Regions from separate parts of the Staphylococcus sp. GDH8C109P genome, predicted to be linked through region 4. Evidence: riboswitches for the same ligand, from Rfam matches in the RefSeq annotation. Region 4 holds a riboswitch; each other region holds the start of a gene.

Region 1 (8,043 bases), on a different contig from region 4:
TTGATCCTGATTCACGAATGTCACTCATCATTGGCCGTTTGTCTTGACGTTGCTCTACGCCACGTGACAACTGACTTAGTGCAATGACTGGACATTCCATTTCTCTGGCAATCGCTTTTAATGTACGAGAAATCTCTGATACTTCTTGTTGTCGGTTATCTGAGAATCTTGAACCACTACCTGAGATTAATTGCAGATAATCAATCACTACCATGTCTAAACCGTGTTCTTGTTTTAAACGACGGCATTTTGAGCGAATATCTGTAATTCGAATACCTGGTGTATCATCAATAAATATCTTTGTTCTAGATAATTTACCTACTGCAATTGTAAAGCGATTCCAGTCTTCTTCTGTCATCATACCCGTTCTTAAACGGTTCGAATCTACGTTACCGGAACTACAAATCATACGTGTTGCTAATTGATCTGCACCCATTTCTAGCGAGAATATGCCAACTGAGAAATGGTCTTCATGTGTAGCAACTTTTTGTGCAATATTAAGTGCGAAGGCAGTCTTACCTACTGATGGTCTGGCAGCCAGAATGATTAGATCATTACGGTTAAAGCCCGCGGTCATCTGGTCTAAATCTCGATAACCAGTTGGGATACCAGGTGTTTGACCACTATTTTGATCAAGTAATTCTGCATTCTCATACACTTCTCCAAGCACATCTCTAATATCTTTAAATCCATCACTTTCACGTGTAGATGACAATTCTAATATTCGACGTTCTGCATCGTTCAATATTGTATCTAATTCTAATTCATCATTATAACCATCGTTAGCAATGCTATCGGCAGTTTGTATCAACTTACGCTTTGTCGCATGCTTAAATACAATATCTGTATAATATTGAATATTTCGAGTTGTCGGTACATTACTAGATAATTCTGCTAGATATTGTGGGCCACCCGCTTCATTCAGTCGTCCTTCATACGACAGTTGATCCATAATTGTAACCACGTCAATATCTTTATTATCTTCGTTGAGGTTCATCATGGCTCTAAAGATGTGTTGATGCGCGCCTCTATAAAAGGACTCAGGAAGTAAGACTTCCTGAGTTCTGTTTATCAATTCCGGATCTATGATAATGGCACCTAAGACAGATTGTTCAGCCTCATTACTGTGGGGCATTTGATTTTGTTCATACATTCCATCCATTATGATTACACCTCATATCTCAATCCGTTTTTATTGTTCAACTGTGTGTACACGAATTGTACCTTCTACTTCTTTATCTAATTTAACTGGTACATTTGTGTAACCCAATGCATGTATACCGTTTGGTAAATCCATTTTACGCTTGTCTATTTTAATATCATGTTGTTGTTGCAATGCTTGCGCGATTTGTTTTGTACTAACTGAACCGAATAATTTTCCAGCATCACCTGTTTTAGCAGATAATTCAACTTCAATATGACTTAATGTTTCTTTTAATTTTTTAGCTTCTTCAATTTCTTGTTGGCGTTCTGCTTCTGCAGCTTCATTTTTCTTTTCAAGCTGTTTTAAATTACCTGGTGTAGCTTCTACTGCATAATTTTTCTTCAATAAGAAATTGTTTGCATAGCCTACAGGTACATCTTTAACTTCGCCTTTTTTACCTTTACCTTTAACATCTTGTGTGAATATTACTTTCATGAATTTTCACTCCTACTCATTTGTTCTGTTATAGCTTGTTGTAATTGTTCTATTGCTTCATCCACAGTGACATCTTTTAATTGTGTAGCTGCATTAGTTAAATGACCACCGCCACCAAGTGCTTCCATTGTCAATTGAACATTAACTGCACCGAGTGACCGGGCAGACATACCGACTAGATTATCTTCTCTTCTAGCAACTACATACGAAGCTTCTACACCATCTAAACTTAACAGTTCATCAGCTGCTTGTGCAACTGTTACAGGATGATAGATTTTTTCGTTCGAACCATGTGCAATTGCGACACCGTTCTCTTGTAGTTTCACTGTTTGGATTAATTCAGTACGATTAATGTACGTATCTAAATCATCCTTCAAGAAATGTTGCGTTAATATTGTATCTGCACCATGTGCACGTAAATAACTTGCCGCATCAAATGTTCTTGAACCTGTACGTAATGTGAAATTACGTGTATCTACAATAATACCTGCAAACATAATTGTCGACTCTAAACGTGTTAATCGTTGTTCTGTTGGTTGGTATTCTAGCAATTCAGTCACTAGCTCTGCAGTTGAACTTGCATATGGTTCCATATAAACAAGTAATGGGCTAGAGATAAAGCTTTCACCACGTCTATGATGATCGATTACAACTTTACGATTTGCCTTGTTTAATATATTTTCGTCGATAACCATTTCAGGTTTATGCGTATCTACAATTACTAAAGTTGTCTTAGACGTCATGACATCCCATGCTTCATCAGATGTGATAAAACGCTCTTTTAGTTCAGGCTTTTCATCGACTGCATTCATCACACGACGTAGCGTCGGATCAATATCTGAATCATTTAACACAATGTAAGCATCTAAATTGTTCATCATAGCAAACCTTGAGACACCAATGGCTGCGCCTATAGCATCTAAGTCTGGACGCGTATGTCCCATAATGATGACTTTGTCGCCTTCCATTAAAATATCTTTTAAGGCATGAGAGATAACACGTGCTCTTACACGTGTACGTTTTTCCATCGGGTCAGTCTTACCGCCATAGAAACGCACATTACCGTTCATATGCTTAATTGCAACTTGGTCACCACCACGACCTAGTGCTAAATCAAGTCCAGATTGCGATAATTCACCTAAATCGATTAAGTTCTCTGAACCTTCACCTACACCAATACTTAATGTCAATTGCGCACGGTAACCTACACTCTTTTCACGTAATTGACTCAATATACTAAAATTAGATGCTTCGATTTCATTTAGAATGCGTTGGTTTAAATAAGCAACAAATTGATCTGAACTATAACGTTTGAAATAAATGTCATATTCGGTTGCCCATCTACTTATTACACGCGTAACCATAGAGTTAATTTCTGAACGTTGTGTATCATTCATATTTTGCGTGATTTCATCATAGTTATCTAAAAATAGTGTTGCAATAATTGGTTTAGATGCTTCATATAATTCTTGTGTATGTATTTCTTCAGTAATGTCGAAGAAATACAATACGTGTTCTTTTTCTGAATATCTTACACGATAGTGATATTCATTTTCTTGAATTTCCACTTCTTGTGTTTTTTCTAACTGTTTTAATATATTAGGATATACTTCATTGACTGGATCAGAAATGACGTTTCGGTCTAGACGATCCGACATAAATTGGTTCATCCACTCTATGTTTTCATTTTCATCTAAGATAATCATCCCAATAGGTAACCTTTTAATAGCAGTATTACTGCTTGCTGAGATTTTTCCACTCAGATTATCTACATAGTTATCCAATTTTTGTAAAGCTTGTCTTACCATCAGTACTGTCCCTACAATTATGATGAGTAATACAACAGTAGCTATACCTGCAATCAATTGGTTAAAAATAAACCAAACGACGACAAGCGCTATTGCTGTAAGCACCATAATAATAAATGGTAAAATCAACGCTTTTTTAGTGGATTGACGGTTCATTTTTCCACCTCAAATCATTTTTTAATGATACGTTTTAAATTGATACATAAATCTACAAATCCCAGGAGACTCACAATATGTGTTAATGGCATTAAAATTGTCCCTATTACCATTAATATCACAGTAAGTGCTGTCGGCATTGATTTCGCTTTTCCGAAAAAGTGAATCACACTTAACCCCTGAATGTACATACATAATGATAACACAATTTCAAAATTTAAGACGATCGTTTGAAACGCACTTGGTTGCGTTGAAAACATAACACAAATTAAGACAATAACATACATCCATAAGACAGAACGCTTCATTTGCCAAGCATATAATGGTTTGAATATGGGTGTAGCGATTTTGAATTTACGCAAGATTGGAAAAGTGATAATTAAATTGATTAATATAAGTAGAAATACGCCAACAATCATATAACTTGGTAGTTGCACTGCTGATTGGCGGAAAGTCTCTTCAAACATTTGTTTATAATCCGCGTTGACTGAAGCGCTAGAAATGATGCTATACATCTGTTCTTTAATCGGTTTGATTAATGAAGCAGCACTTGGTATTTTTTTAAATGCTTGTAACACCATAAATGCAATTAATGCAATGATACTAATAAAAGTCGTTGTTATATAAAGTATACGTTCTTTTGATGTACGTTCTTTTAATAATTGACCCACTACAACACTCACCACGAACAAGAGGATCATGATACTTAACACGAATATATTACCTAATAACGTAGTTAGCACAACTGTAATGACTGCCGTTAAGCCAAAAGATTCTACAGATTTATGCCATAAAATAATACCTGGAATTGTTGCAAATAAACTCAACACGAGTCCAAGTAGCGGTAATATATGTAAAGCTAAAGCTACTATAATTAACGTGATTACACTAAGTATAGTGGCTTTAGTATGTATTTTAGAAAACAAATTCGCCACTCCTATACAATTTTTGTCTATGTTTATTATTTTAACCTCTTTAAAACTTTTATACAATTATTGACAATTCTTTTTGTCAGAAGTTCAACATTAGCGACAAAATCTGATAATGAGCGCCTTTTAAAATTATATCTCCCCTGTTAATACTAACTTCAAACTTCACATTTTACACACCAAAAAATAAGATGTCATAGGAAACAGTTATTTTCACTTTCAATTAAGTATAAAATTACTATCCCAGACGTCTTATCATACAAAATGAACTAAAATGTAGCATATCGTCATTTTCTTTTGAACTTAGAAACTTTTAAAAAATGATATAAATTGGGTGCCCAATCGTTAAAGTTCAGCAAGAAACCATCATGTCCTACATTATCTGGCACAAAGCAATGTTTATGATATTTAAATCGCGCACCTGTGGCATATACTAAATCGTCTGGATATAATAAATCATCCGTAAAGCCCATAGTCATAACTTTAGTATCTAGTCGTCCAAACACTTCATCTACATCAGTACGGTCTCTATCTATATCGTGGCTATCTAAGACGTCTAGCAGGGTTAAATAACTTAATGGATCAAAGTGCTTTTTGAACTTATTCCCCTGATGTTTCTGGTAGTTTACAACTTGATCTGGTGTAAATCGTCTATCGTAACTTTTAGAAGAACGATACGTTAAGAAACCAAGTTGTCTTGCGATACTCATCCCTTCACCATGATCTAATCGAATCGCTTGTCTCGCAATTTCATTAAATGCACGACTATATGAGGAAGTCTTATCTGTCGCAGCTAAAATGACCGCTTTATCTACTTCAAATTTATGATTATACAATAATTCCAGCGCTTGCATACCTCCTAAAGACCCACCGATTAAAATACTAATTCGATCAAACCCTAATGTTTGAATACCTAATTCTATTGCATTGACAATATCACGCAATGTTAAATGCGTAGGAAAGTCAGCATCTGTAAGTGGCGAACTGGAGCCATATGGACTACCTATCACGTTGAATGTTAAAAATTGATAATCATGTATTGGCATGTACCCACCATCTATAATCTCTCGCCACCAACCAGGATTGTCATCCGTCCCATATGTCAAATGATTACCTGTCAGTGCATGGCATACAAGTACAAGTGGCTGTCCTTCATATCCAACATGTTCATAACGTAATTTTAAATTTAAAATCGTTTCACCTGATTCAGTTGTAAATGGTCCCAATTCTAATGTATCAACCGTATAATTTGTCATCATTTACCTCCTACTTAATAAAAAAACTTCTCACCTATTCATAATAAGTAAGAAGTTACAATACTTATTATTCGAGCGAATCGTTGGTATTAGCACCGTGCTTCTAAAGTCGGTTGCTGAAGCTTCATTGGGCCAAGTCCCTCTGCTTCTCGAAATAAGATTTAATTTTAATTGTAAAAAGCTGTGCATAAATCAAATATCTATTTTAACAAGTATTTCTTTAAAATTATCAAAATTTTCTAATTATTGCTATTCTAACGGATAATGTGAGCCACTTCAATAATATATTTAAAATATCCATCTTAAAACTGCCATTATTAAAATACCACTGACAATCGTAATCGTTAAACTCCGTGTAATAATGGCAATGATTATTGTCGGAAGCATCGTTACTAAAAACGGTAAATTAACACTATACACCATTGAATCTTCATGTTGTTCTAGAACGCCGTCTACAATCAATGCCGTAAATAATGTAATAGGAATGAAGGAAAGCCACTTTACAACTGTCTCAGATAGTTTAATTTTCGTAATTAATATAAACGGTATAATACGTGTTAACCAAGTGACCACACCACATAAAACAATAATTAATAACATATGTAAGGTCGTTGTCATTTGTCGATCACCACCCCTAACCCCGCAGTAATTGTCGAAGCTAAGATAATTGCTACATATGAAGGCATAAAGAAACTTAAACTAAGCATTAATATAATCACACAAACAATCAATACTAAATATGTTTTAAATTGTGATTGTTTAATAGCATCAAACTGGGAAACAGCTAAGAATATAAACATTGCAGTAATAGCAAAATCTAACCCAAACGCATCTGGGTTTGTTATGTATTTACCAAAAACAGCACCAACAATGCTTGCAAATGTCCAAAATAAATAAGCTGTGATATTTAATCCATGCAACCATCGATCATTGATTTTTTCACCTTTTAGATGTGGTGTAATAGCGACACCAAATGTTTCATCTGTAATCAAAGAAGACATGCCTATACGATTCCAAAACCCATACCCTTTATAACTTGGCGCTAAGGTCATACTTAATAAAAACATCCTAGAATTTACAATAAATGTCGTTAATACAATTGCAGAAATTGGCGTTCCAGCAATGACTAACGCACAAATAATAAATTGTGCCGCGCCAGCATAGACAAGTAAGCATAACAAAATGATTTCAATCAAATTGAAACCTGAAGCCACTGCAACAATACCAAATGAAAGACCAACACCAGCATAACCTAACAAAGTCGGTACACATTCTTTTACACCTTGCTTAAAAGTTAAATGTGTTGCCATCATGCCACCTCCCACACATTTTTTAAAAATAATAGAATTAGTTTAATACAAAATGAAAGAGACATTCAACGTTTTTAGACTTACGTATGTGTAACCTAAGACTTACGTTCGTCTAAAAATGCTGTTATTAAAATGTTTTTAATTTCAGAATATTGTGTTTTTATTTTAGACTACCCTCTATTTTTTGAATAAAATAAGGTATTTTTCAAATTAAATAACCTGCAAAACAAGATATTTAACACCTCCCCTACCCTTTCTTTATTTTCAAAATATCTAAGGTATTTAGAAGATCAGAAGGCTCATCACTCATTATTTATATAAAATGAGAGGTTGAGACATCTATTTGTCCCAACCTCTATTTTTATTTCATCATTTTATGGCATCTATTTTGAAAGTTCAACGCTTAAGCTAGCTCAAATGCCACTGATGATATTCATTCAAACGAATCTATTTTTCTTTAACTGGGTGAATCACTGTTTTACCGCCCATATATGGTACTAATGCATCTGGAATAGTAACTGAACCATCTTCGTTTTGATAGTTTTCTACGATTGCAGCAAATGTACGACCTACTGCTAAACCACTACCATTCAATGTGTGCACTAATTCTGGTTTTACTGTTTTATCACGTTTAAAACGAATATTAGAACGACGTGCTTGGAAATCAGTAATATTTGAGCAAGAGCTAATTTCTTTGTACTCATTATAGCTTGGTAACCAAACTTCTAAGTCATACGTTTTGCTTGAACCAAAGCCTATGTCACCTGTACATAAAATAACTCTACGATACGGTAAGCCTAACTCTTCTAAAATTGCTTCTGCATGTTCTGTCATTTCTTCTAATGCTTGCCAAGAGTCTTCCGGTTTTTCAAAACGTACCATTTCTACTTTATCGAATTGGTGTAAACGGATTAACCCTCTTGTATCTCTACCAGCTGAACCTGC
Region 2 (8,043 bases), on a different contig from region 4:
GTTAATCAATTATTTGAAAATCTATATTTTATTAAGCAGAACGTTTGTTTTTGCTATTATTTAGATAAATAATAAAGGCAAGCTTAAGCAAGCAATTTGTGATCATAAATAATAATTAAAAAGTGGTGTAGATATGGAAGATATAGATTTGGAAGAAAAAGTAAATGATCTTATCTCAAGTAATTTTGTCAATAATGTTGAAGAGAAAAAAAGACAGATGAATCTTGCAATGGAAAGTGTGAGAAACATCATAGAATTATGTGGAGATGATCCTGATAGAGATGGTCTCATCGATACCCCTTATCGTTTTATTAAAGCTTTTTTAGAATATACAGAAGGGTATAATGAAGATCCTAAAACGCATTTAGCAAAAACGTTTGATGTTAAACAAGACGACATGGTTTTGGTCAAGGATATAGAATTCTATTCAATGTGTGAACATCACTTTGCTCCATTTTATGGTGTTGTTCATGTTGGTTATATACCTAATGAAAAGGTAACTGGATTATCAAAAATTGCTAGAGTAGTCGAAGGATATGCGAGAAGATTTCAAGTACAAGAAAGATTAACAACTCAAATTGCACAAGCAATCAATGAGGTGTTAGAACCTAGAGGTGTCATGGTAGTGATTGAAGCTAAACATATGTGTATGTGTAGCCGAGGTATCAAGAAAGAACAATCTTCTACAATCACTTCAGCTGTACATGGGTTATTTCATAAAAATTATAATACAAGAAATGAATTTTTAACTTTAATCAATAAATAATTAGAATAAGGTGTGTAATTATGTGTAGAAGAGTAGCCTTAATTACTGGTAGTGCAAAAGGTTTGGGTAAGAAAACAGCGCTTGATTTAGCTGCTAATGAAATTGATATAGTTATTAATTATCGAAAAAGTAAGGAAGAAGCACAAAAATTAGTTGATGAAATCAAGCATAAATTTGGTGTGAATGTTATAGCAATCCAAGCAGACGTATCAAAAATAAATGATGTAAAAAATATGATTCAAACAATTATGTCTACTATGGGGCGCTTAGATATTTTAATTCATAATGCAGGACCATTTATTAAGGGGAAGAAAACCATTGTCGATACTACTTATGAAGAATGGAATGCTATGGTTGACGGTAATTTAAAAAGTTTTTTCATTTTAGTTAAAGAAGTTATTCCTATTATGAGGAAGAATAAATGGGGGAGAGTTATAACATTTGGTTTTGATCAAAGCCAAAATATACCAGGTTGGATATATCGAGGCGCATATGCCGCTGCAAAAACAGGTGTCATATCATTAACACAAACTTTATCAAAAGAAGAAGCGCGTTTTGGAATAACATTTAATACAGTTTGTCCAGGTGATATTTTAGGTGATGATAAGGAAAAAAATATAGCTGAGTATAAAAGAAATGAATTATCTCATTTTGAGATTCAAAGAAAAGAATATGGTGAAGATATTTCTCGTGTCATTAATTTTCTTTGTGAAGAAAAATCAAGTTATATAACTGGTGCAACAATCTCTGTGACAGGTAATCATGATGTTATCAACAAATATAATTTATAAAGAAGTACTTTAATATGGATGATAATGTTGTAATTGTAGGTGGGTCTATAGTAAGTATATTTGCAGTAAAGAAATTAAGTAAAAAGGGTATCAAGGTGGCATTAAAATTGTTCAAAGTGAGGAACGATTGACATATGCCCCCCCTTTTGATGAAAGCGTGTATGCAAGATAATGAAAATACTTCTATACTTTTATTAGAAAAAGAGAATTTTTTGCTGATAATCATATAGAAATTGTCTTAAATACCAATATTTTCAATCACATATTATGATCAATTAGATAAACCACAGGCTGTATTTTTCACTAATGGTTATAAGAATAAAAAAGAAGTACAAGATTATCTTATAAAAAATAAAGAATAAAATTAGGAGTAATCATAATGACTAATAAATCCACAAACTATGGCAGTTTAGCTAAGCAATTAGTAGCTTTAATAGAAGATGAAGTAGAACCTATTACCATTTTTTCAAATATCTCATCTTTACTTTATTCAAATTTACCAAATGTAAATTGGCTAGGCTTTTATTTTATAAAAAATGAAGAATTATTATTAGGTCCTTTTCAAGGACAACCAGCTTGTTCACATTTAAAATTGGAATCTGGTGTATGCGGAGATGCTGTAACACAGCGTAATTTAATAAATGTAGAAGACGTTTACGAATATCCAAATCATATATTTTGTGATTCAAACAGTAAATCAGAAATTGTATTACCTATATTTGTAGATAATACGATAATTGGCGTGTTAGATATAGATGCACCAACGATTCATCGTTTTAATTAAAATGATGAATCAAATTTACAAAATATAGTAGAGCTTATAGAGCAAAAATTAACAGAAACAGATTTAAGTATCATGACAGACGTATCTATCAATTACATTAAAAAATAAGGAGTGTATAAGATGAGTTTACGAATGAATTATGAAGAAATTGCCTCAGATAATATTGAATTAATGTATGAAATGGAAAAATTATTGAAAAAAATACAATCGACAACAAATTGCAAGAATTAATAAAAATAAGAGTTTCTCAATTGAATGGTTGTGCATTTTGTTTAAACATGCACACTACAGATGCTAGAAAACGAGGTATAGACGAAAAGAAAATTTATTTATTAAATGCTTGGGAAGATACTAATATATACAGCGACGCTGAAAAATTGGCACTAGAATTAGCTGAACATGTTACGTTAATTTCTAATCATAAAGTTCCGGATGCGCTCTATAATCGCGTTCGTGAAAATTATAACGAAGAGGAATATGCCCATTTAATATTTACAATTGCACAAATTAATACATGGAATAGAATATCTATATCTATGGGAAATGAATACAATATTTAAATCAAAGGAGTACAAAATATGTCTATAAATAATCAAGTTGCGATTGTTACAGGATCCGGTAGAGGTCTAGGTGCTGCTATTGCTATAAATTTAGCAGAAAAAGGTGTCAATATTGTATTGAATTACTTAAATGATGAAAAAAGTGTTGAAGGTGTCCAAGAAAAAATTAAAGATTTAGGTTCCAACGCCATTATTGTGCAAGCTGACGTCACAACCATTGATGGCTCGCAGAGAGTAGTTAATGAAGCATTAAAATCATTCGGTACTGTTGATATTTTGGTAAACAATGCTGGTCCATTATTTAGACCAATGTCAATTGAAGACATGACTTGGGAAGACATGTCTAAAAATTTAAATGAAGATATGGGCGCAGCCTTTAATATGACAAAAGCTGTTTTAGGCACTATGAAACAAAATCATTATGGTCGCATTATTTATATAGGATCATTATCTAGTGAAAAACCGTCAAATAATGTAGCTCATCATGGTAGTTCTAGAGCCGCAATAAGTACTTTTTCAAAATATGTAGCACTTGAAATGAGTGAATATGGTATCACTTCGAATGTTGTTGGTCCAGGTATGATAGAAACAGACCGAACTAAATCACAAACCAAGATTATTAAAAGTATCGCCGAAATAACACCCGCTAAAAGAATAGCTAAACCAGAAGATGTTGTTCGTGCAGTTAACTTTTTTGTGAATGACGATGATAGTTTTTACACAGGACATTACTTCCCCGTGAGTGGTGGATTACACTTAAAATAAAAAAATGTTTTTAAATTTAACTTTCAAATACTCACAGTATTATTATAGCTTTAACTGTAATGAATTTTTCAATTGTAAAATATATTTTTAACTATAAAAATAAGCATTAAAGAAGGTTTAAAATGAACTTTTACGACAAAAATGGTGATGCTACAGCCTATACCGAAGATAATATCCATATTTATCTTTTTAATGGTAGAGCAGTCGTTTATTTTCAATGTAATAAAGTATATGGTTTTAATGGGAGTCATTTAGGTTGGTTTGAAAATGGATGGATAAGAGATTTAAAGGGTAAATGTGTAATGTTTAGCTCGAAAGCATCTGGTGGCCCAATAAAACCTATTAAAAACAAGGCTCCTAGAAAAAATATAAAATAAGATATGCCAATTAAAAAGAATAGAAAACAAGTTAAAATTAAAAATATCTATCACTTAGCTTGGTCACACTTAAGTGGCATAGATTTTTTATTACAAGGTGTTTGAAAAATGACTGTTTTAAGTCATCCTTTTAAAACAACTGCTTGCATATGTTATTCATTTTTAGCACAAAATAACTAGGTCATAGTACTGTTATTTTGTGCTATTTTTTATTTTTAAAGTATTTTTTAGAGCTTTTTTATCATAATTTTATTGAAGGGCAATATCATATATCCAACAATCTAAATTAGTTTCTTCTTTAGAAATACCATTAGGCCCAATGCTATCTGTTAATATACAAATACTAGAACCGCAAATACGCTCTAATTTTATAGTCATAACATTCTTTTCCAAACACTTGATTTTACAAAAATGATATAAATAGTAAGCTAAAGATAGGCTTCATTAATATCTTAAAATGATAATAAATATGTTAGTAATTTATTTGAATAAGGTGATTTAATATAATTATTTTGTCTTAAACTATCTTAAATTACTATTAAGGAGAGATTTTATGTTAACGAATGAAGAAATCAAAATAATTAAAGAAACAGTGCCACTTCTAAAAGACGAGGGACAAAATATTACTTCTATTTTTTATAAAAGGTTATTTGAAGAGCATCCAGAATTGAAAAATGTATTTAACCAAACGAACCAGAAAAAAGGTTTATAATCTTCAGCACTAGCTATGGCTGTCTTAGCTGCAGCTGATAATATTGATGATTTATCTCCAATTGTTCCGGTTATCATGCCAGTGGTCTACAAACATTGTGCGTTACAAGTTCAACCTGAGCATTATCCGATTGTAGGTGAAAATTTAATTTGGGCGATTCAAGAAGTAACTGGATTGACTGATGATAGTGAAATTATTCAAACATGGATTAAAGCTTATCAAGCAATCGCAGACGCATTTATTGGCTTAGAAAAAGAAGTTTATAGCCAAATGGCTTGGGAAGGATTTAAACCGTTTGAAGTCACTGATATTCAAAAAGAAACAGAAATCATTAAATCATTTACGATTCAATCAGAGGATATTGATTTAAGTCAATTCACACCAGGTCAGTATATTACTGTAAATATTTCAAATAAGAAATTACCTTATCAGGCTAAAAGACATTATTCCATTGTAGATGGAAATCGTGATTATTTAACATTTGGTGTAAGAAAAGATTTTACAGAAGAACATGAAGGTGAAGTTTCAACGATTTTACATGACGAAGTTAAAATTGGAGATACATTAGAGTTATCTGCACCAGTAGGTGGTTTTGGTTTAGTAAATAAAGATAAAAAACAATTATTCTTAGGTTCTGGCGTAGGTGTAACACCACTTGTTTCAATGTATAGAGAAGCTGTTGAAGCTAATTTATCTGCTACATTTATTCAGGTAACTTCAGATAGTGATAATATTGCTTTTGAAGATACAATTAAATCAATTAACGCAAAATCAGAGAAAAGTATATTTCATGCTCATTTACGTGATGAGGATGGTTATATAGAAAAAAAGATTTAGAGGCATATCTTGATGATGAAACAGAAATTTATATTTGTGGTGGAAGTTCATTCTTAAATTCAATGATGTTAAATTTACAAGCACTTGAAATTCCAGAAGAACGTATTCATTTTGAAACATTTGTTCCAAGATTAAGTTTTTCTGTATAAAAATATAATATTTTTTGAAAATCATATTTGATGATGATTAGAAAAGATTATAAAAAATGTATGCAAAAAACGTCAATTTCTAATGGAATTGACGTTTTTTTACTATGTTTAGTAATTTTAAAATTCTACTTATTTTAAGTAGCTGAGTTACTAAATGTTCACTACTTTTAGTGTAAATGTATTCGTTTCACATGGAACAATTTTATTAATATTAGATTAATCATTAATAAATTAGAATTTTCTAAAATTTCATTGACTAAACATGAGTGGAATGCTAGGATTAATACAACTCAAATACATATGATTGACTCTTATTTAGAGAGGCGAAGGGACGTGCCCGATGAAGCCCAGCAACCATCGTTTAACGAAATGGTGCTAATTCACAGAAAGTAACAATGATTACTTTCGAAGATAAGAGAAGGTGCATACTTTCTCTTTATTTTATTAAGAGAAAGTATTTTTTTACATAATGAGTGAATTTTATTTTTAGATAAAGTTAAGGAGAGATGTTATGAAAAAGGTCATTAGTTTAACTGTTTTAGTATGTTTTGCTGTAATACTTGTAGCTTGTGGTTCGTCCAAAGATAAAGAGAATAAAAAGATTACAATTGCTACATCACCAGCACCTCATGGTGAAGTTCTAAAACATGCGAAAGAGGAAATGAAGAAAAAAGGTTATGATTTAGAAATTAAAGTTGTTAATGATTATAAAGTACCCAATAAACTCTTAGATAAAGGTGACGTGGACGCAAACTTCTTTCAACATGTGCCTTATTTAAAGGCTGAAAGAGAAGACCATAATTATAATATTGAAGAAGTAGGGAAAGTATTTACGACACCAATGGGTGTATACAGTAAAAAATATAAAGATATCAAAGACATCCCGAATGGTTCTACAATTTATGTTTCTAATAATCCAGCTGAAGAAGGACGTTTCTTATCATTTTTCGTAGATAAAGGGTTAATAAAAATTAAAAAAGGTGTCAAAATTGAAGATGCCAAATTTGAAGATATTGTAGAAAACAAAAAGAATCTCAAGTTTAACAATAAACAAGGGGCAGAATTTTTACCTAAAACCTATAAAAGTAAAGAAGGCGCAGCTGTAATCATGAATTCTAATTACGCGATTGATAATGGTTTAACGCCACACAAAGACGCTATTGCAATAGAAGGTAAATCATCACCATTTGCCAATATTGTTGCAGTTCAAAAAGGTCATAAAGATGATAAAAAATATCAAACATTACTAAAAGTTTTACAATCTGAAGATATGAAAAAGTTTATTAAAAAAGAATATAATGAAGATGTTATACCTTATGAAAAATAAAAACATTGATTTATGAATATAAGTTTTAACAAACAGAGGAGGTATGGTTAGACATGTCTAAGTTAGGAATTGTTGGACTTGGTAGAGTAGGCAGTCAAGTATTGACAGACGTTCAGTATTTGAATTTATTTTCAGAAATTGTATTGATTGATAGCAAAGAAGAAATTGCAAGTGGTGAAGCGCTTGATCATAATCATTCACAAGGACTGTTTAATATCAGTCATGTGAGAATTAAAGCAGGCGCGTACCAAGATTTAGCTGACGCAGATTTTATAGTTATTGCCGCAAGTATACAAACAGATAAAAACGATGGCGACCGAACATTATTGGCACAAGATAACCATGACATTATAAAAAATGTGATGAAGCAAATTGCTGAAGTTACGCAAGAAGCAATTATTATTTTAATTTCTAATCCAGTAGATTCGATGGTATATTTTGCCAATCAAGTCAATTATCCATCGCATAAAATAATTGGGACGGGTACAGCATTAGAAAGTTCAAGATTCAAAACTATTGTCGCTCAGCATTACCAAATTGATCCTAAAAATGTTGAAGCCTTTGTTATTGGTGAACATGGTCAGTATGCAGTGCCTGTATGGAGCAAAGTACGTATTCACGGTATGGAATTATCAGAGTATGAAGCTTTAAGTCAAGCGCCAGCGATTGATAAGGCACATATAACGTCTATTATAAATGAAGTTTCAATGGATGTTTTTTATCAAAAAGGGTGGACCAATGCAGCTATTTCCAAGGTGACGACTGCTTTGATACAAGCGATTGCTTTAAACCAGCGTACAATTATGCCATTAACATCAATCAGTCAGGAATATGGGCTAGATGATGGGGCGTATAGTTTACCAACATTAGTTGACCAATATGGCATTGTCCAAAGGTATCCTATAGCATTGGATGAGCAGGAAGAACAACAGCTAATTGAAGCATATCAATATATCAGACAAACAATTAATATAG
Region 3 (8,043 bases), on a different contig from region 4:
TTTGTAAGAGCTTAGAGATAAGTTTTTTTGAATTCTGTTAATACGATAAAGAAAAGTATGGAATATAAGTATTTGTCACTAAAAATAAACGTCAATTTCTAGCGCAGCAATATAGAAATTGACGTTTTCTTTATGTTAATGATATAAAATTTTCGTGTTTGACTTGAGTAAATCTATATTGCAAAAGTTGTTTTAATATTTTCATTACAGTTATTTAATACGAAAGTATGAGATGATTTTAAGTTGAATAATTAGCAAAATACAGATAAAAGCATTTATTATGATATTAATATCATAATTTAAAAGGTGAATCGGATAGTGAAAAATACATTTAAAACGATATTATTATTAGTTATTGTATTAGTGCCGTTAATACTATTATTAACAAATATAGATACTGTACAACGATATGTAAGAGAAAATTTAGTACAACAAAATGATGGAAATAAAGATAGTGGAAAGAAAGATAGAAGCATTTTTAATATAAGTAGAGAGACTGAATCTTTTGGTGATTATAAATATAATGACTTCGACGGTAAACACTATGGCATTGATTATGGCATAGCTAAAAACACGCCAGTAACTGCAGCGACAGATGGTAAAGTAACCAGAACTTTTGAAAATGATTTAGGTGGCAAAGTAGTGCAGATTATGGAAGAAGATGGTGTACATCATCAATGGTATATGCATTTAAATGAATTTAAAGTGGAACCTGGTGAAAAAGTTAAAGCTGGAAAAATCATTGCACTTTCTGGTAATACTGGTTCTCAAACTTCAGGGCCGCATCTACATTTTCAAAGAATGGAAGGTGGCGTTGGAAATGAGTATGCGGAAAACCCTAGAAAATTTATAGAATCGTTACCTAATGGTGAAGAGAGTCTGTATAAGAAATAATTGTTGAGAAAATGTATTATTCCATCCACGCTTTATCCTAATAATGCGATGTTACCGTAGTGATAGCGTAACGTAATATAGAATGATTTTAGTTATAATTAAAATATTAAGCTCAACGTATTACGAAGATGATTCGTCTAAAAGTGAGTCAATAGAGTCGTAATTTAATAAATTTTGATGAATTGCTTCCCATAAATAAAACGCCCCATATGAAGCATATGGATGCCATCGTTTTGCACATAGAGAGAGTTGTTTTTTTCTTTCAGCGTTTGAAGTTTGATAAAGCCATTGAGCAGCTCTCTGTAACCCCACATCAAAAATAGGCAGTATATTGTCACGCTTTAATGTAAATATTAAAAATATTTCTGATGTCCAACGACCAATACCTTTGACCTGTGTTAAAACTTGTTTTACAGTTTCATCATCTAATTCATGTAAATTAGTAAAATCGAGTTTATTTTGTTCTATATGCACTAGCAAATTTTGAATGTAGTTTATTTTAGTTTTAGAAAGACCTATGTGTTTCATTTGTGCTTCAGATAAATTTAACACCGATGCAACACCCCATTGATTGTGGATTGCTTCCGAAAATCTTTGGAAAATTGCTGAAGCGGCAGTATTGGTAATTTGCTGTCCAATGATAGAACGAATTAACGATTTTAGCGGATTAGGGCGCAGTGTTATTTCTACATTGCCAATTTGTCTTATAAGTTTTGCAAGGGTCTCGTCTTGGCGCATGAGTGTCTGGACAGGTGAATCATTTATGTCGATATGCCATTGAGCCATCATATTCACACCTTATTGTAATAATTGTTGTAGCACAACCGCTTGATTATGTTTTTCATCTTTTGCACCATAAAGTAAAATGACATCTTGTTTACTGTTAGCAACTATATCTTGTAATTCATTAAAAGCTTCTTTTTGATCGTTATTTTCCCGCAATTCTTTCTCGTATTTTTCTTTAAATGCAGCGTAAAGTTGAGGATCGTGATTAAACCATTTTCTTAATTCAGATGTTGGTGCAATGTTTTTTAGCCAATGATCTAAATTAGCTTGGTCTTTTGAGATTCCTCGTGGCCAAACGCGGTCTACAAGTATGCGTACGCCTTCTTTAAGTGGTTTTTCATAAATACGTTGTATTTGAATAGTCATAAAAAGCTCCTTTACTCTTAATAATTCAATTATTTTTCTATAGCCTAAAATGTAATATTAAAAACATTAGAACTCATATATTGTAACTTAAAGGGTATAGATAAATATAATGTTGAAAAGGAGATTTTAATATGACAAATTTTGATCAAGTTCAACCACCTGAACAATTTAAATATCGCAGTAATGCAGTACTTATTAAAAATTATTATGAATTTACTTGTGATAATCGAATATATTTTAGTCAAACAGCGCACAAAGATTTAGCCAATCAACACTATAAGTTCAATATTGAAATTTTATCTAAAATAAACGATACTGGATTGGCATTAGATTTTAATGAAGTCGATAAAATATATAATAAACAAATCGCAACTTATTTGGATGGTCAACTCGTTAATGAAACATTACCATCTATGAATACAACAGCCGAAAATATTGCCTTTTGGATATGGGAGCAATTTGAGCAACACTTGCCAGAAGAAAACACACTTCAAAAACTAGAATTTTTTGAGAATGCAACGCAAGGTCTCGTATTGACGCGTGAATTGATGGAAGCAAAATAAAATGTTTTTAACAATATGATTTAACAAACACGACGTGCGTATTGGAACATAACAATTACTTTCGACATTAGCGCTAAATATTATTTTAAAAAGCAATGAAAGTCTACGGATAGACAAGTTCATTAAAAAGCAATGGACGTCTATCCGTTTTTTTTTTTGCAATTTTTGTGTTTAGTGGACATAAGGAATGAATTGGAAATTGTAATGATATGATTAACTGTATTTTTTATATAAAGTATACAAAATAAATATTCTGAAAATTGCGATAATATGGTATATTTTATTTATCACAACATAGGAGGCACACAATGATCAAAGTAAGTCCGAAACAATTTATTAATAATGTATTATCTGGCGTAGCAATTGCAATTGTTGCTGGGCTCATACCTAATGCTATTTTAGGTGAGGTATTTAAACTTTTAGCGCCGAAATATGCTGTTTTTGAATCTTTACTACAGGTTGTTTTAGGTATTCAATTTACAGTTCCACTATTGGTAGGAGCTTTGATTGCAATGCGCTTTAGTTTAACGCCTTTAGCGACAGCTGTAGTTGCTAGTTCGGCTTTTGTCGGAAGTGGTGTGGCACAATTTAAAGATGGTGTGTGGGTACTTGCCGGCGTGGGAGATTTGATTAATACAATGATAACAGCAGCAGTTGCGGTATTTTTAATATTGGTAATCGGTGAACGTTTTGGTAGTCTAACATTGATTATTTTACCGACAATCGTTGGTGTTATTTCAGGTTTGGTTGGTTTGACGTTATTGCCATACATACAATTAATTACGACTGGTATTGGTAACTTAGTTAATACATTTACAGAATTACAACCCATAATTATGTCAATGCTTATTGCACTTGTCTTTAGTTTTATAATCATTTCACCAATTTCTACAGTGGCTACAGCACTAGCCATTGGTATTAGTGGTTTAGCAGCAGGTTCAGCCTCATTAGGCATTGTAGCATGTGAAGGTGTTCTCGTCGCAGGTACGATGAAAATAAACAGATCAGGCGTACCTATTACAATATTTTTAGGTGGTGTTAAAATGATGATTCCCAATATGGTTCGACACCCTATTATTTTATTACCCATCTTCACCAATGCGATTATCACTGGATTTTTTGGCGCGTTGTTAGGTATTGCTGGTACCAAAGAATCTGCTGGTTTTGGTATTATTGGGTTGGTAGGTCCCATCAGCGCATTTAAACATATGGAAGCCCCATTACTACTTAATCTATTATATGTATTTATCGCATTTTTTGTCGTTCCGTTTATGATAGGTTTCTTAATTCATATATTCTATATGAAAGTTTTGAAATTATATGATAAAGAAGTATTTAAGTTCCTAGCATAAAATAAGTGAAGATATAGATTTGCTTATTGTAATATATTAAAAATGCGCATTATCAATATATAAGTAAAAAGATTAAAAAGGCCTCAAATCAAAGGCCTTTTTAATTTTGCACAAAATAATTTGCAAGTATGACCCCAATATATAAAAAATGTATCGAAATATATTGTTACAGTTATGTAACAATAAGGTTGTTTGTAATTTTTCAGACTATATAAAAAATGAAGCAAATCAAGAGATAACATTCTTTTATATCAATAATTATAAATAATAAAAGCAAAATTGATTATTTGAGAATGTTGTATAAAGCAATTACAAAAGATTGCAATGTTACAAATCAGAATAATTTTTGTAAAGTTTTGTTATGTAAGTGTAATATGATTGATAAAAATATATGGTATATTAACTATGGTCAAAAAACAAAACATAAAATTTAAAGAATTTTAGCAAATACGACAAAAAAATTATCGAAAATATATTTTATTAAAAATTAAATTTGGAGGATTTATTTTATTATGAAAAAATCAATTTTAGCTTCATCATTAGCAGTAGCATTAGGCGTAACAGGATATGCAGCAGCATCTGACAACAATCAAGCTCACGCTTCAGAACAAAACATCGACAAAGCACATTTAGCAGAATTAGCATTAAATGGTTCAGCTGAATTAGATCAAAAACCATTACACGCTGGTGCATATAACTACAATTTTGTACTAGGTGGTAACGAGTTTACTTTTACATCTGACGGTAACACATGGTCATGGGAATACCATGCAGTTGGTGCGCAAGCTTCAACACCTAATACTACACAAGATGTAAGTTCAGAAGTAAGTGTCAACACAAATGAAAAATCAGCAAGTGAAGTACGTTCACAACAATCATATACTGCTCCAGCAGCAGTAGAAGCACCAAAAGCTTCAGCAACTACAAATGTTAAAACAGCACAAACAAGTGCAGCTACGCAAACATATAAAACAGCTCAAGCATCTGCGGCTTCAACTGGTGGATCAGTTAAAGCACAATTCTTAGCTGCTGGTGGATCAGAAGCTATGTGGAATTCAATTGTAATGCCTGAATCAAGTGGTAATCCAAATGCGGTTAACCCAGCAGGATATAGAGGCTTAGGTCAAACTAAGGAATCATGGGGTACTGGTTCAGTAGCTGATCAAACTAAAGGTATGTTAAACTACGCTAAACAACGTTACGGTTCTGAAGCAGCAGCGTTAGAATTCCGTAAAAACCACGGTTGGTGGTAAAATCTATAGCACTGAACGTGTTGTGTTTGGTGATATAGATAAGAGTGACTCGCTTGAGTCACTCTTTTTTTATATTGACATGTTAGAATATTCTGATAAAATTAATATTAATTTAATTATAAAGTGACTTATCCAGAGAAGTGGAGGGACTTGACCCGTTGAAACTTCAGCAACAGACTTATCTATAATCATAAGTACTGTGCTACATTCAACAAGTGGAATACTTGATAGATAAGTGTCATGTGAGAGCTATATGTCACTTATGAGGCATATAGTTTTTTATTTTAAGGAGGACTTTTAATGGTAATATCAGATCGGTTATCACAAATTCCGGATAGTTACTTTGGTAAAACGATGGGACGTAAAATAGAGCCCGGGCCATTACCGTTGATTAATATGGCCGTAGGTATACCTGATGGCGCAACGCCTAAAGGTATCCTTGATTGCTACGCAGAAGCCATCTATAAACCTGAAAATCAAAAATACGTCGCTTTTCATGGGAAAGAAACATTCAAACAAGCAATCGTCGATTTTTATAAAAGACAATATGATGTTGAATTAGATAAGGATGAAGAAGTCTGTATTCTATATGGTACGAAAAACGGCTTAGTCGCTTTGCCTACATGTATCGTTAATCCGGGTGAAAATGTGCTGCTTCCCGATCCAGGTTATACAGATTATTTAGCAGGTGTATTGTTGGCAGATGCTAAGCCACAACCACTTGTGTTAAAGCCACCTTATTATTTACCACAATGGCATATGATAGATAAAGACGTCTTATTGAATACACGCTTAGTTTATCTAACTTATCCAAATAACCCTACAGGTTCAGTTGCTACAAAAGATGTATTTGATAAAGCAATTGCACAATTTCAAGGCACAAAAACTAAAATTGTTCATGATTTTGCCTACAGTGCATTTGGCTTTGATTATAAAAATCCAAGTATTTTACAATCAAAGGGTGCTAAAGACTTAGCAATAGAAGTGTTTTCTTTATCAAAAGGATATAATATGTCAGGTTTTAGAGTTGGTTTTGCTGTAGGGAATAAAGATATGATACAAGCATTGAAAAAATATCAAACACATACGCATGCTGGTATGTTTGGTGCACTGCAAGATGCGGCTACATTTGCTTTAAATCATTATGATGATTTCCTTGTGAGTCAAAATGAAATATTTAAAGTCCGAAGAGGTAAGTTTACAGCTAAATTGAATGAAGCAGGTATCCCTTTTGAACCGATGAATGGTGGCATATTTTTATGGTTAAAAACACCTAAACATTATGATGGTGAAACTTTTGAAACATATTTATTAAAAGAAAAGTCCATTTTAGTTGCTCCAGGTATTCCATTTGGTGAACATGGGCAGAACTATGTACGTATTTCATTAGCAGTGGATGATGATAGCTTAATGGAAGCGGCAGAACGCATTCAATTATTAAAACATTTATATGAAGCAGAATAGGAGTGAAATGATCAATGAAAAGCATTAAACTTTTTGGTGTCAGAGAAGAAGATATCCCTTTTATTAATGAATGGTCAGAAAAACATCAGGTGAAAGTAGATTTAGATAGTGACATATTATCTTTGGAAACAGTAGATCGTGTTAAAGGTTTTGATGGGGTATCGTTGTCACAACAAATTGAATTAGATGAAGTAGTGTATCAGAAATTACATGATTATGGTATTAAGCAAATTGCTCAGAGAAGTGCTGGCTTTGATAGTTATAATCTTGAGTTAGCTAAGCAATATGAACTAGTTATAACCAATGTACCTTCTTATTCTCCGCATTCTATCGCTGAATATACTGTGTCTCAAGCATTAAATTTAATTAGAAATTTTAATGATATACAAAATAAAACTGCAGCATATGATTTTAGATGGCAACCGAGTATTTTGTCACGTTCTATAAAAGATTTAAAAGTTGCAGTTATTGGTACAGGTCGTATTGGTTCTATTGTAGGTAAGATTTTTGCAGAAGGTTTTGGTTCAGAAGTAGTAGCATATGATATTGAACCTCAAGTCTCATGTGAAGCGTATTTAACATATAAAGAAAGTATGAGTGAGGCGATTAAAGATGCAGATATTGTAACTGTACATATTCCAGCGACAAAGGAAAATACATATTTGTTTAATGAGGCAGTATTTACAGAAATGAAAACAGGTGCCGTGTTTATTAATTGTGCGCGCGGTACGATTGTTGATACAAAAGCCCTTATAGATGCATTAAATAGTGGGAAAATAATAGGTGCAGCATTAGATACTTATGAAGGTGAGAAAGGGCTATTCCCAAGTGATCAACGCAATACACAATTAGATGATGCAATATTAATTGAATTGATAGAACGACAAGATGTCATTCTATCTCCACATATTGCTTTTTATACAGATGCAGCTGTAAAAAATCTTATTGTAGATGCGCTAGATGCAACATTAGAGGTAATATATACTGGTGATAGTAAGCTTCGTGTTAATTAAATATGTAATATAAAAATAGGGCTAAGACGTTTGATTTCGTCTCAGCCCTCATTTTTTGAATGTGCAGGTTATTTAGCATCATAGCCTTGATCTTCGATAGCATCTTTCATGCTTGTCATTGTAACTTTATTATCGTCAAAATCAACTTCAACATTACCAGCATCAAGGTTCACATCAGCCGTTGATACGCCATCTAGATTTGTAAGTGCAGATTCTACTGCCTGTTTACAATGATCACAGCTCATGCCATCAACTTTAATTGTTTCTGTTGTCATAGGAATCACCTCCTTAAATCAAGGATGTTTATTATTATTATTATTACAAAGTTGCGTTATAATTTCATTCGTTTTAA
Region 4 (8,043 bases):
GTGATCGAGCTTGGATTTTATGCATAAAAAAAGAATGCCTATAGAAGTACCTGACCATATTTTTGAAGAAGTCACTTATAAAGTAGATGGCATTAATGTTAGAGGTTTATTAATGCAACCCCATAAAAGTGTAAAGCGGATTGTTGTATATTTGCGAGGTGGTAAAGGGCAAGTCGGTAAAGTAAGAGCAGGGCGACTAATGCAATTTTCAGATGCGCAGACACTTGTATTTGGGCCGTATTATAGAGGTAATAATGGTAGTGAAGGTAAAGATGAATTTCATGGTAGGGATTTAAATGATGTTACGGTTGCGATTCGAATATTAAATACATTATATCCAGAAGCTTATATTCATATGATAGGCTTTTCTAGAGGTGGATTACAAGGGTTACTTACATTTCAGGATTTGCCTATAACTAGTTATATTATTTGGGGTGGTGTGTCCGATATTCGTCTCATGTACGAGGAAAGAATAGATTTAAGAGGTATGTTAAGAAGGATGGTTGGACATCCAAAGAAAAAAGAAAATGCATATAAGCAAAGAGATGCGATAACTAAAATACATGCCGATAGTCCGCCGATTCTTATAGTACACGGAGGAAAAGATAAACAAGTAGGGATTCATCAAGCTTATTATTTAGAAACACAATTAAAACATATTGGTACAACTTATCAAACATTTTATCAAATGGATGAAGGTCATGTACCAAGGCCATTTGCGATGAAAAAAGCGTTAACTACAGTTAAAAAATGGATGGCACAAGTAGAAAAAAATAAAACAATCACTAGTAAAGCACATGGACCACAACTGTAATATGGTCCATGTGCTTTATTTAGTATTTTATTTAAAATCCACCGTTTTGTGCTAAATCTGAAACTTCATCGCCAAACTTTTCGAAATTATGTTTAAATCTGTCTATTAAATCTTGTGCTTGTTCTCTATATGCCTCTGGCTTACTCCAAGCATTTATAGGATTTAGTAATGTTTGAGGTACATCATCAACTTCCACTGGTATATTTAATCCAAACATATCATCTTGAATATACTCTGTATCTCTTAACTGACCAGTAATTGCCTGATTAACCATTTGTCTCGTATAATTTAAGCTAATACGGCGTCCTGTACCATATTTACCTCCAGTCCAACCGGTGTTTACTAAGTATACATCTACATCGTGTTTATCTATTAAGTTACCTAGCAAGTCTGCATAAACTTTAGCGTGTAATGGTAAGAAAGGTGAACCGAAACATGTTGAGAAAGATGGTTCAGGTTCAGTTATACCTCTTTCTGTTCCTGCAAGCTTAGCTGTGAATCCGCTTAAAAAGTGATACATTGCTTGATCTTTGCTGAGTTTTGAGATAGGTGGTAAAACACCAAAAGCGTCAGCAGTTAAGAAAATAATCGTATTTGGATGTGCTGCTTTGGAAGGTGTAACGATATTATCTATATGATTAATTGGATAAGCGGCTCTCGTATTTTCAGTATAATAGTTATCATCAAAGTTGACATCGCCTTCTTCATCTACAACAACATTTTCTAAAATCGTACCGTATTTAATTGCTTCATAAATTTGAGGTTCTTTTTTGTAAGAAAGGTTGATTGCTTTTGCGTAACAGCCACCTTCGATATTAAAAATACCATTTTCATTCCATCCATGTTCGTCATCACCAATTAACTTTCGGGTTGAATCTGCTGAAAGCGTGGTTTTACCTGTTCCAGAAAGCCCAAAGAATAAAGCTACGTCACCTTTTTCACCAACGTTTGCGGAGCAGTGCATACTCATAATATTATCTTTAGGTAGTAAGTAGTTCATTACGGAGAAGATACCTTTTTTCATTTCACCAGCGTATTCTGTTCCACCGATTAAAATGACCTTGTGTTTAAAGGAAGTAATAATAAATGTTTCTGAATTTGTACCATCTTTACTTGGATCAGCTTTAAAATAGGGTGCCGATACAATAGTAAAATCAGATTTGATTTCTTCTGCTTCTTCTTTTGTTTCAGGACGAATAAACATATTTTGTGCGAATAGATTATGCCAAGCCAATTCATTAACCACTGTTAGTTTAAGTTGTGAATCCTGATCACTACCTGCATATCCTTTAAATACATATAATTCATCTTTTTCATTTAGATAATTTAATACTTTATCATATAACTTTAAAAATGTGTCCTCTTCAATAGGTTGATTGATATTTCCCCAATCAATGTCATCTCTGTATGATGGTTCATTAACAATAAACTTATCCTTCGGTGAACGGCCAGTGTATTTACCTGTTTTAGCGTTAATTGCACCTAGTTCGGTTAATTCTCCTTCATTGTTATTAAGAATTTTCTTATACAACTGTGTTGTGGATTGTTGAAATAATGAAGACTTCTTGTCCAAAATATTTTGAACTTTTTTTGTGTAAGTGTATGTATCTACCGCCATACTAAATCCCTCCAACGCTATTAAATTAATGTAAGCCTTTACAATTACAGAGTATAACACATATGATTGATTAGTCCACACCATATTTAAAGGAAATTAAATAAATATCAAATTGACATTACTACTTAGTTTCGGTACTATAGTGATTAACGGATTCTCTTATCCTGAGTGGCGGAGGGACATGGACCCAATGAAGCCCAGCAACCTCTTCTTACAATGAAGAAAGGTGCCAAACCGTTTGCGGACAAATAGCGTCTGAACGATAAGAGCGAATGGACGTATAAGGGCCTTCTCTCTATTCATATAGTGAAGAAGGCCTTTTTTTAATGAGCTCAATCAAAGAGAATTTTCGTAATCAAAGACAAAGGAGCAAGTTAATTTATGACTTATAATAGAAGATTATTTACTTCAGAATCGGTTACAGAAGGGCACCCAGATAAAATCGCTGACCAAGTGTCTGATGCAATTTTAGATGAAATTTTGAAAGACGATCCTAATGCGCGAGTTGCTTGCGAAACAACGGTAACTACAGGTATGGCATTAATTTCCGGAGAGATATCTACAGCTACTTATGTAGATATACCTAAAGTTGTGAGAGAAACAATTAAAAATATCGGATACACACGTGCGAAATATGGTTATGATAGCCAAACGATGGCTATATTAACCGCAATTGATGAGCAATCTCCTGATATTGCACAAGGTGTCGATAATGCTTTAGAATATCGTGACAATTTATCAGAAGAAGAAATTGAAGCAACTGGTGCAGGAGACCAAGGTTTAATGTTTGGTTATGCGACGAACGAAACGGATACTTATATGCCGTTACCAATATTTTTATCGCATCAATTAGCTAAACGATTATCAGATGTGCGAAAAGATAATATTTTAAAATATTTACGCCCAGATGGAAAAGTTCAAGTAACAGTGGAATATGATGAACAAGATAAACCGCATCGTATAGATACAATTGTCGTTTCAGCTCAGCATGCAGAAGACACTACTTTAGAACAAATTCAAGCTGATATCAAAGAACATGTTATATATCCAACAGTACCTGAAGGATTAATCGATGATAATACAAGATTTTATATTAATCCGACTGGACGATTTGTAATCGGCGGGCCTCAAGGTGATGTTGGTTTAACAGGTCGCAAGATTATCGTAGATACATACGGTGGTTATGCACGTCATGGAGGAGGTTGTTTTAGCGGTAAAGATCCTACAAAAGTAGATCGCTCAGCTACTTATGCTGCGCGTTACGTAGCCAAAAATATTGTTGCTGCTGATTTAGCCGATAAGTGTGAAGTTCAACTCGCTTATGCAATTGGTGTAGCGGAACCAGTTTCGATTGCGATAGACACTTTTGGAACAGGAAAAGTAAGTGAAACAGAACTAGTAGAGGCTGTTAGAAAGCACTTTGATTTAAGACCAGCAGGCATTATTAAAATGTTAGATTTAAAACATCCAATTTATAAACAAACGGCTGCGTATGGCCACTTTGGACGAACAGATATACTGTTACCATGGGAAAAATTAGATAAAGTTAATTTATTAAAAGATAGCGTAGAAATATAAGCGCGAAGTATTTATTTTTCAACTTTACTATCGAATGATGAGCTCATATCTATTATAATTAAGTTACTGAACACATAAAGGAGCGTTGTTGTTATGAATTCATTTGGCCCGATAGAAATTGGTTTAATCGTGGCAATAGTCGTAGCAGTTATTTGTTTAATCCTATTTTTAGTTGCTTTGAAAAGTAAGAAAAAAGCACAGCAAACCATCGAGGAACAATATAAATCAAGAGAACAAAAACTTAGCGATGAACATGATGAAGAGTTAGAAAAAGAAAGAATTGAAAATAAAAAGCAAGTTACTAAACAAAAAGAGGACTACGAAGCTACAGTAAATGCGAAAGATCAAGAAATAGATGCATTGAAACTTTTCTCTAAAAATAAAAGTGAGTACGTAACGGATATGAGATTAATTGGTATTCGTGAGCGTCTAGTTAATGAGAAGCGCATTCGACCAGAAGATATGCATATCATGGCAAATATTTTCTTACCAAAAAATAATTTCAGTGATATACGTCGTATAAGTCATTTAGTACTTACGCGAACAGGACTATATCTCATTGATTCGCAGTTGTTAAAAGGTCATGTGTTTAATGGCATTAATGCTAACCAATTCAAAGAACAACCGATGATGGAACAAGTGTTTGATACATTAAATCTTGATAAACAAACGGCACAAACATTAGTAATGGATCAAAATGATGATAAAGATTCTTTATCATTTGTGAATTATACAAATTATTTAAATGAAATAGAAAAACTAGCTGGTGAATTACAAACAGAATTAAACTTGAAGTTCACACCGACGTCAATCCTATATTTCAATCCTAAAGATGAAGGTGCTGTGACTATTTCAAATTATGCACAAAGTACCAATTCTAAAGTGTTAGTTGGACCAGAACAACTTGATGAATACTTTAATAAGTTTGTTTTTCATGGTCGTATTCAGTACAATGTTGAAGATTTACAACGTGTGATGGATGAAATTGAAACATTTAACTAATAAAATATCAGGGATATAAATATTAATATAAAAGGCTCATAAATAAATTTTTAAAAAAATTATTTATGAGCTTTTTTATACCCAAATTTTATACGTATTAGGCTGTATTTCTTTAGTGCAAGCTTCAATATATTGTTTTTAAGATTATTTGCATATCAGTCCAAAACACTATTTATTAATGTTATCCTAATTATATACAACACCATAGAAACATGAATCTTGGAATAAATGTGCTTAAGCTAAATTTTTAAGGGTGCTTTTGCTTAGAGAAAATGATTAAGAATATTTTAAGCTTTTACGTCTATTTTTTAAAATTATAGTTGAAAATGAATGACATAAATAACTATTTTAAACAAATTATTAAAATTTAGGCATTTTAATTTAATAGTTTGCTAATTTTGATTATTATTATAGTTAGTTTAATAGAAAAGGGGAGCTCAAATTTGGAATTTGTAACTTTTTATAATGGTAATGAAATGCCTATCGTAGGTTTAGGTACTTTCCGAGTTGAAAATAATGATGAATGTAAGAAGGCAGTTAAACATGCAATTGAAAATGGCTATAGACATATAGATACTGCAATGATATACGAAAATGAAGAAATGGTTGGACAAGGTATAGCAGAAGGATTAGCTTCTACAGGTTTAGATAGAAGTGATCTATTTATTACATCTAAATTATGGCTCGATGATTACGGTCGTAATAATGTAGCTGAAGCTTATGAGACTAGTTTAAATAAACTAGGATTAGATTATTTAGATTTATATTTAATGCATTGGCCAGGTCTAGATGAAGCATTAATGATAGATACATGGCAAGGTATGGAAGATTTGTATAAAAATGATAAGGTTAAAAATATTGGGGTTAGTAATTTTAATGCAGAACATTTAGAAGCATTACTAGCTCAAGTTTCGATTAAACCTGTGATTAATCAAGTTGAATTTCATCCTTATCTCACTCAGTCAGAGTTGAGAAGATATTTAGAAGTTCAGAATATACATGCAGAATCTTGGTCACCATTAATGAATGCACAGATTTTAGAAGATGATACAGTTAAATCAATAGCATCAGAAATTAATAAAACACCTGCACAAGTCATAATTAGATGGAATATTGAACATAATGTAGTGGTGATACCTAAATCTGTCACACCAACTAGAATTGAAGAAAATTTAAATGTATTTGACTTTGAGTTATCTAAAGCACACATAGAGCGATTAGACAGTTTAAACGAAGATAAAAGAATAGGCCCAAATCCTTCAGAATATAGTGGTCATTAAAAAAGAAATGAAACATTGAAAAGACCGTAAATATAGTTGTTTATAACTATATTTACGGTCTTTTGTTATTTAAGTTAACCTATTAAATATCCTAATAAACATGCGATGAAGGACACTACATATTGTAAAATTGAATAAACAATAAAGTGAAATACGTGCTTGTTTACTGTTAACATTTGAACTAACTCAGTTGACAAAGTTGAAAAAGTTGTTAGTCCACCTAGAACGCCAACAATTAAAAATGCATTAATCCAAGAAATATTTAAAGCAAGTCCCATGAGCAAACCAATCAAAAAACTACCTAAAATATTTACGACAGGTGTTGCAATAGGTAATGTACTATCAATTTTATTGTTAAAGAAGTTAGTAACAACAGCACGAATAACTGCGCCTATTCCGCCACCTAGCATAACTAAAAATATTTGACTCATGATATACGTGCCCCCATTTTAACTCCGATATAACAAACCCATATACCTATGATGTAACTGAGTAAAGCATAGGTTATGAACAGTACATATGCTTGTTGTTGTAAAATGCCAACAAGCTCGAATTGAAACGTTGAAAAAGTGGTAAGTGCACCAAGAAATCCAGAAGTCATACCTTTTTTAAGTAGTGGATTGTTTCTAAAATACTGTATCGCTAAGGAACCTAACAAGCCCATTAAAAATGCACCTATAATATTTGCAATAAACGTGCCAGATGGAAATCCATCAGTAGTATTTAAAAAAGATAATAGATAGCGAATGAATGTACCAATGGCACCGCCAATAAAAATATATAAATATTGCACGATGATTTCTTCCTTTCAAAAAAATAAACTACAAAAGTAGTATAACTTTTGTAGTAATAATTAGAAAATAATACCAAATGTTGAAAGAGAAGCTATAATATGAATTGCGATTACAATTAATATGATATAAGGTAAAATTTTACTAACTGGTCGAATCCAGTCTGAATCTTCATGTAAATGTTTAATGGATTTATCAGAAAAGATAATAGCAATTATTAAAATAATAGCATTGATAATACTACAAACAAAAATAAGTTTAATCATTGAATTAAAGTGCATATTTAATAGAGGGTTTCTAGTATTAAAATAAAAGCTAATAATAATTAAAATGCATGATAAGTAAAAATAAAGTTTTGAACGTGCCATAATAACCTCCTAATGCAATTCATTATGTAATAATACCATAAATTAACTTAAAGTTAACTAAATTTACAATAAGAAAAAATTTTAATGAATAATAATTTAGATTATAAGGCCTCTCTATCGCAAATTAAGAATGATTAGCAATTATTGTATTTTTAGTAAGCCATCATCTATAAGCAGAAAAATAGAATTTATGAAATAAAGGTGGTATAAATAAACTGTATGGTTTAAATAGTTATAAAAATAATTCTTTATAGAATTATTTATTTTAGTCAGGAGGAATTAGTAATGGCAAATTTAAATGTTGAAGTGTTTGCAGATGGTGCAGATATTGAAGAAATGAAAGCAGCTTATAAAAATAAACAAGTGGATGGTTTTACTACAAATCCAAGTTTAATGGCAAAAGCAGGTGTAACAGATTATAAAGCATTTGCTGAGGAAGCTGTGCGTGAAATTCCTGATGCCTCAATTTCATTTGAAGTATTTGCAGATGATTTAGAAACAATGGAAAAAGAAGCAGAAATTTTAAAACAATATGGAGATAATGTTTTTGTTAAAATTCCAATTGTAAACACTAAAGGTGAATCAACTATTT

What was found. A riboswitch is a leader RNA that binds a small molecule or an ion and turns the genes downstream of it on or off. The one in region 4 is predicted to bind S-adenosylmethionine.
Region 1: it holds a riboswitch for S-adenosylmethionine, as region 4 does, so the genes downstream of both, metX (homoserine O-acetyltransferase MetX) here and metK (methionine adenosyltransferase) in region 4, are expected to answer to the same signal.
Region 2: it holds a riboswitch for S-adenosylmethionine, as region 4 does, so the genes downstream of both, KA867_RS03980 (MetQ/NlpA family ABC transporter substrate-binding protein) here and metK (methionine adenosyltransferase) in region 4, are expected to answer to the same signal.
Region 3: it holds a riboswitch for S-adenosylmethionine, as region 4 does, so the genes downstream of both, KA867_RS03740 (aminotransferase class I/II-fold pyridoxal phosphate-dependent enzyme) here and metK (methionine adenosyltransferase) in region 4, are expected to answer to the same signal.

The regions. Positions count from the first base shown of each region.
Region 1 covers NZ_JAESMX010000014.1:226,637-234,679, reverse strand. Annotated here, with positions in the region: gene dnaB (replicative DNA helicase) at 1-1,162, opposite strand, end outside; gene rplI (50S ribosomal protein L9) at 1,193-1,639, opposite strand; gene KA867_RS07840 (DHH family phosphoesterase) at 1,636-3,603, opposite strand; gene KA867_RS07835 (DUF2232 domain-containing protein) at 3,618-4,544, opposite strand; gene metX (homoserine O-acetyltransferase MetX) at 4,820-5,788, opposite strand; SAM riboswitch class I at 5,850-5,949, opposite strand; gene KA867_RS07825 (AzlD domain-containing protein) at 6,077-6,406, opposite strand; gene KA867_RS07820 (AzlC family ABC transporter permease) at 6,403-7,098, opposite strand; gene serS (serine--tRNA ligase) at 7,546-8,043, opposite strand, start outside.
Region 2 covers NZ_JAESMX010000009.1:444,460-452,502, reverse strand. Annotated here, with positions in the region: gene folE (GTP cyclohydrolase I FolE) at 134-766, shown strand; gene KA867_RS04010 (SDR family oxidoreductase) at 787-1,557, shown strand; gene KA867_RS04005 (GAF domain-containing protein) at 1,937-2,341, shown strand; partial or broken gene KA867_RS04000 (carboxymuconolactone decarboxylase family protein) at 2,462-2,901, shown strand; gene KA867_RS03995 (SDR family NAD(P)-dependent oxidoreductase) at 2,920-3,666, shown strand; gene KA867_RS03990 (4-fold beta flower protein) at 3,789-4,043, shown strand; partial or broken gene KA867_RS03985 (globin domain-containing protein) at 4,597-5,741, shown strand; SAM riboswitch class I at 6,050-6,159, shown strand; gene KA867_RS03980 (MetQ/NlpA family ABC transporter substrate-binding protein) at 6,253-7,068, shown strand; gene KA867_RS03975 (lactate/malate family dehydrogenase) at 7,122-8,043, shown strand, end outside.
Region 3 covers NZ_JAESMX010000009.1:398,344-406,386, reverse strand. Annotated here, with positions in the region: gene KA867_RS03770 (M23 family metallopeptidase) at 319-894, shown strand; gene KA867_RS03765 (DNA-3-methyladenine glycosylase family protein) at 1,015-1,680, opposite strand; gene KA867_RS03760 (DUF488 domain-containing protein) at 1,693-2,046, opposite strand; gene KA867_RS03755 (6-carboxytetrahydropterin synthase) at 2,178-2,609, shown strand; gene KA867_RS03750 (PTS sugar transporter subunit IIC) at 2,918-3,961, shown strand; gene KA867_RS03745 (aggregation-promoting factor C-terminal-like domain-containing protein) at 4,474-5,214, shown strand; SAM riboswitch class I at 5,340-5,452, shown strand; gene KA867_RS03740 (aminotransferase class I/II-fold pyridoxal phosphate-dependent enzyme) at 5,515-6,678, shown strand; gene KA867_RS03735 (D-lactate dehydrogenase) at 6,693-7,691, shown strand; gene copZ (copper chaperone CopZ) at 7,760-7,966, opposite strand; gene KA867_RS03725 (heavy metal translocating P-type ATPase) at 8,023-8,043, opposite strand, start outside.
Region 4 covers NZ_JAESMX010000015.1:141,116-149,158, reverse strand. Annotated here, with positions in the region: gene ytkD (RNA deprotection pyrophosphohydrolase) at 1-27, shown strand, start outside; gene KA867_RS09220 (alpha/beta hydrolase family protein) at 11-814, shown strand; gene pckA (phosphoenolpyruvate carboxykinase (ATP)) at 846-2,432, opposite strand; SAM riboswitch class I at 2,589-2,701, shown strand; gene metK (methionine adenosyltransferase) at 2,814-4,010, shown strand; gene KA867_RS09205 (nuclease-related domain-containing protein) at 4,104-5,012, shown strand; gene KA867_RS09200 (aldo/keto reductase) at 5,456-6,292, shown strand; gene KA867_RS09195 (fluoride efflux transporter FluC) at 6,367-6,723, opposite strand; gene crcB (fluoride efflux transporter CrcB) at 6,720-7,085, opposite strand; gene KA867_RS09185 (hypothetical protein) at 7,146-7,451, opposite strand; gene KA867_RS09180 (transaldolase) at 7,737-8,043, shown strand, end outside.